Regions from separate parts of the Streptomyces sp. NPDC034084 genome, predicted to be linked through region 1. Evidence: predicted binding sites of a transcription regulator. Region 1 holds the regulator's gene; the other holds the start of a gene.
What was found. The regulator HrcA, encoded in region 1, represses chaperone genes, less so after heat shock. The targets are predictions, from matches to a motif close to TTNGCACTCNGNNNNNCNGAGTGCNAA.
Positions count from the first base shown of each region.

Region 2: the regulator HrcA is predicted to act here: its motif matches at 753-779, upstream of groES (co-chaperone GroES).

Region 1 is NZ_JBVISK010000001.1:772,984-775,170, reverse strand. Features, by position in the region: gene ACZ51I_RS03620 (MBL fold metallo-hydrolase) at 1-253, opposite strand, end outside; gene hrcA (heat-inducible transcriptional repressor HrcA) at 401-1,420, shown strand; gene dnaJ (molecular chaperone DnaJ) at 1,421-2,187, shown strand, end outside.
Region 2 is NZ_JBVISK010000006.1:474,225-476,411, forward strand. Features, by position in the region: gene ACZ51I_RS24030 (polysaccharide deacetylase family protein) at 1-469, shown strand, start outside; gene ACZ51I_RS24035 (hypothetical protein) at 499-732, shown strand; gene groES (co-chaperone GroES) at 879-1,187, shown strand; gene groL (chaperonin GroEL) at 1,305-2,187, shown strand, end outside.

The DNA of each region.
Region 1 (2,187 bases):
AGACCGCCGTGCCGAGGACGTGGTCGAAGTGGGGGTGGCTGAGTGCGATGTGTGTCACCTTCCGGCCGCCCGTGAGCTCCGCCACCTGCGCCCGCAGCGCGGCGCCCTCCGCGAGCGAGGACCCCGTGTCGTACAGCAGCACCGCCCGTGTGCCCAGGACCAGGCCCACCGTGGCGTCCCACCGGGGCAGCCGTCGCCGGCCCACTCCGTCCGCGAGCCGCTCCCACCCGTACGCTTCCCAATCGATGTCCATGGGGCGACGCTAACCGGTGGGGACGCCGCCTCCTTGCCAGGAGCGACGCCCGCCGCCGTACACTGGCCGGGGATCGCTGGCACTCGGACTGGGCGAGTGCCAAAAGCGGAGCAACCGGAACGTCGACGACAGCTGGAGGTGCGCACGATGCTCAGCGAACGCAGACTCGAGGTTCTGCGCGCCATCGTCCAGGACTACGTCGGTACGGAGGAGCCCGTCGGCTCCAAGGCGCTCACGGAGCGCCACAAGCTCGGCGTGTCGCCCGCCACCGTGCGCAACGACATGGCCGTGCTCGAGGAGGAGGGGTACATCGCCCAGCCTCATACGAGCGCCGGGCGCATCCCCACCGACAAGGGCTACCGGCTCTTCGTCGACCGGCTCGCCGGCGTCAAGCCGCTGTCGACGCCGGAGCGCCGCGCGATCCACAACTTCCTCGACGGAGCCGTCGACCTCGACGACGTCGTCGGGCGTACGGTACGGCTGCTGGCCCAGCTGACCCGCCAGGTCGCCGTCGTGCAGTACCCCTCGCTGACCCGCTCGACCGTCCGGCACGTGGAGCTGCTCTCGCTGGCCCCCGCCCGCCTGATGCTCGTCCTCATCACGGACACCGGCCGGGTGGAGCAGCGCGTCGTCGACTGCCCCGCGCCCTTCGGCGAGACCTCGCTCGCCGACCTCCGGGCCCGGCTCAACAGCCGGGTCGTCGGCCGCCGGTTCGCCGACGTGCCGCAGCTGGTGCAGGACCTTCCCGAGTCCTTCGAGGAGGCCGAGGACCGCGCCACGGTCTCGACCGTGCTCGCGACCCTCCTCGAAACGCTCGTCGAGGAGCACGAGGAGCGGCTGATGATCGGCGGCACCGCCAATCTCGCCCGCTTCGGACAAGACTTCCCCCTGATGATCAGGCCCGTCCTGGAGGCTCTGGAGGAGCAGGTCGTGCTCCTCAAGCTGCTCGGCGAGGCCAAGGAATCGGGCATGACCGTACGAATCGGGCATGAGAACGCCCACGAGGGGCTGAGCTCCACGTCCGTCGTCTCGGTCGGCTACGGTTCGGGCGGCGAGGCAGTCGCCAAACTCGGCGTGGTCGGACCGACCCGCATGGACTACCCCGGAACGATGGGAGCGGTACGCGCAGTGGCACGTTACGTCGGACAGATCCTGGCGGAGTCGTAAGTGGCCACGGACTACTACGCCGTACTCGGCGTGCGCCGCGACGCTTCCCAGGACGAGATCAAGAAGGCGTTCCGGAGGCTCGCGCGCGAGCTGCACCCGGACGTCAATCCCGATCCGAAGACGCAGGAACGCTTCAAGGAGATCAACGCCGCCTACGAGGTCCTGTCGGACCCGCAGAAGAAGCAGGTCTACGACCTCGGCGGCGACCCGCTGTCGGCCTCCGGCGGCGGTGGCGCGGGCGGCGGCTTCGGAGCCGGTGGCTTCGGCAACTTCTCCGACATCATGGACGCCTTCTTCGGCACGGCCTCGCAGCGCGGCCCGCGCTCGCGCACCCGCCGGGGCCAGGACGCCATGATCCGCCTGGAGATCGACCTCAACGAGGCGGCCTTCGGCACGACCAAGGACATCCAGGTCGACACGGCGGTCGTCTGTACGACCTGCTCGGGCGAGGGCGCCGCACCCGGCACCTCCGCGCAGACCTGTGACATGTGCCGCGGCCGCGGCGAGGTCTCGCAGGTCACCCGGTCCTTCCTGGGCCAGGTCATGACCTCCCGCCCCTGCCCGCAGTGCCAGGGCTTCGGCACCGTCGTCCCGACCCCGTGCCCCGAGTGCGCGGGCGACGGCCGGGTCCGCTCCCGCCGCACGCTCACGGTCAAGATCCCGGCCGGTGTCGACAACGGCACCCGGATCCAGCTCGCGGGCGAGGGCGAGGTCGGCCCCGGCGGCGGCCCCGCCGGCGACCTGTACGTCGAGATCCACGAGACCCC
Region 2 (2,187 bases), on a different contig from region 1:
CCTCAGCGACTACGTCGTCAAGGACGACTACGGCTACTTCGCGAGGATGCAGAAGTCCCAGGAGTCCGGCGTCTCCCTGCACAACCACACCCTCCACCACCGCTACCTGCCCGGACTGTCGTACAGCGAGCAGAAGCACGAGATCTGCGGCATGCAGGACGTCATCCAGAAGCGGTTCGGCAAGCGGCCCCCGCTCTTCCGCCCGCCCTACGGCAACTACAACGAGGACACCCTGCGCGCCGCGAAGAGCTGTGGCGTCAAGGCGGTCCCGCTCTGGGCCGCCGAGGCCTTCCCGGACCACATGGAGTGGCGCGAGTGGGACCGGGACCTGCACCCCGGCGACATCGTGCTCACCCACTTCCGCGGCAAGGAGGACTGGAAGGGCACCATGCCCGACATGATCCGCCGGGTGATGAACGTGATCACGGCCAAGGGGTACGCGGTCGCGAAGCTCGAGGACTACGTGTGAGAGCGCGGGAGCGGCGGTGGGTGGCCGCCGTGGCCGTGACCGGAGCGCTGCTCTCCCTCCCGGCCTGCGCCTCCTCGGTCGACCCCATCGAGCGGCTCGGCCGCAAGGCGGCGGAACGGGTGACCCCCCGGCCCTCGCCGGTCCAGCACGTACGGGCGGTGGTGGACCCGAAGCCCTGCGGAAGGGCCGGAACACCCCGTACGGTCGCGCGCATCCTCACGCCACGGAGCGATGAATTGGCACTCCGCTTGACCGAGTGCTAACCGCGGTCATAGTCTCGGCTCTGGCACTCCCCACCGGAGAGTGCCAACACAGCGACGGGCAGGTCCGGCACCCGCGACGACGGATCCACCTGGTCGCCACCTCAGACAGTTAACCCCGTGAGATCTCCGAAGGGGGAGGTCGGATCGTGACGACCACCAGCTCCAAGGTTGCCATCAAGCCGCTCGAGGACCGCATTGTGGTCCAGCCGCTCGACGCCGAGCAGACCACCGCCTCTGGCCTGGTCATCCCGGACACCGCCAAGGAGAAGCCCCAGGAGGGCGTCGTCCTGGCCGTGGGCCCGGGCCGCTTCGAGAACGGCGAGCGTCTGCCGCTCGACGTCAAGACCGGCGACATCGTGCTCTACAGCAAGTACGGCGGCACCGAGGTGAAGTACAGCGGCGAGGAGTACCTCGTCCTCTCGGCTCGCGACGTGCTCGCGATCGTCGAGAAGTAATTCACCGAAGTACCGAAGTACCTGAAGCAGATGCTTTGAGCTGCGCCCCGAGGCCCCTTCCAGGCGCCCCGGGGCGCGGTTCGTTCCACCCGATTCCGAGAGGGCTGAACCGCTCCCATGGCGAAGATCCTGAAGTTCGACGAGGACGCCCGTCGCGCCCTTGAGCGCGGCGTCAACAAGCTTGCCGACACGGTGAAGGTGACGATCGGCCCCAAGGGCCGCAACGTCGTCATCGACAAGAAGTTCGGCGCCCCCACCATCACCAACGACGGTGTCACGATCGCCCGCGAGGTCGAGATCGACGACCCGTACGAGAACCTCGGCGCCCAGCTCGTGAAGGAGGTGGCGACCAAGACCAACGACATCGCGGGTGACGGCACCACCACCGCCACCGTGCTCGCCCAGGCCCTGGTCCGCGAGGGTCTGCGCAACGTCGCCGCCGGCGCCTCCCCGGCCGCCCTGAAGAAGGGCATCGACGCCGCCGTCAAGGCCGTCTCCGAGGAGCTCCTCGCCACCGCGCGCCCGATCGACGACAAGTCGGACATCGCCGCCGTCGCCGCGCTCTCCGCGCAGGACCAGCAGGTCGGCGAGCTCATCGCCGAGGCGATGGACAAGGTCGGCAAGGACGGTGTCATCACCGTCGAGGAGTCCAACACCTTCGGCCTGGAGCTCGACTTCACCGAGGGCATGGCCTTCGACAAGGGCTACCTGTCCCCGTACATGGTGACCGACCAGGAGCGCATGGAGGCCGTCCTCGACGACCCGTACATCCTGATCAACCAGGGCAAGATCTCCTCGATCCAGGACCTGCTGCCCATCCTGGAGAAGGTCATCCAGGCCGGCGCCAGCAAGCCCCTCCTGATCATCGCCGAGGACGTCGAGGGCGAGGCCCTCTCCACCCTCGTCGTCAACAAGATCCGCGGCACCTTCAACGCGGTGGCCGTCAAGGCCCCCGGCTTCGGCGACCGCCGCAAGGCGATGCTCGGCGACATGGCCACCC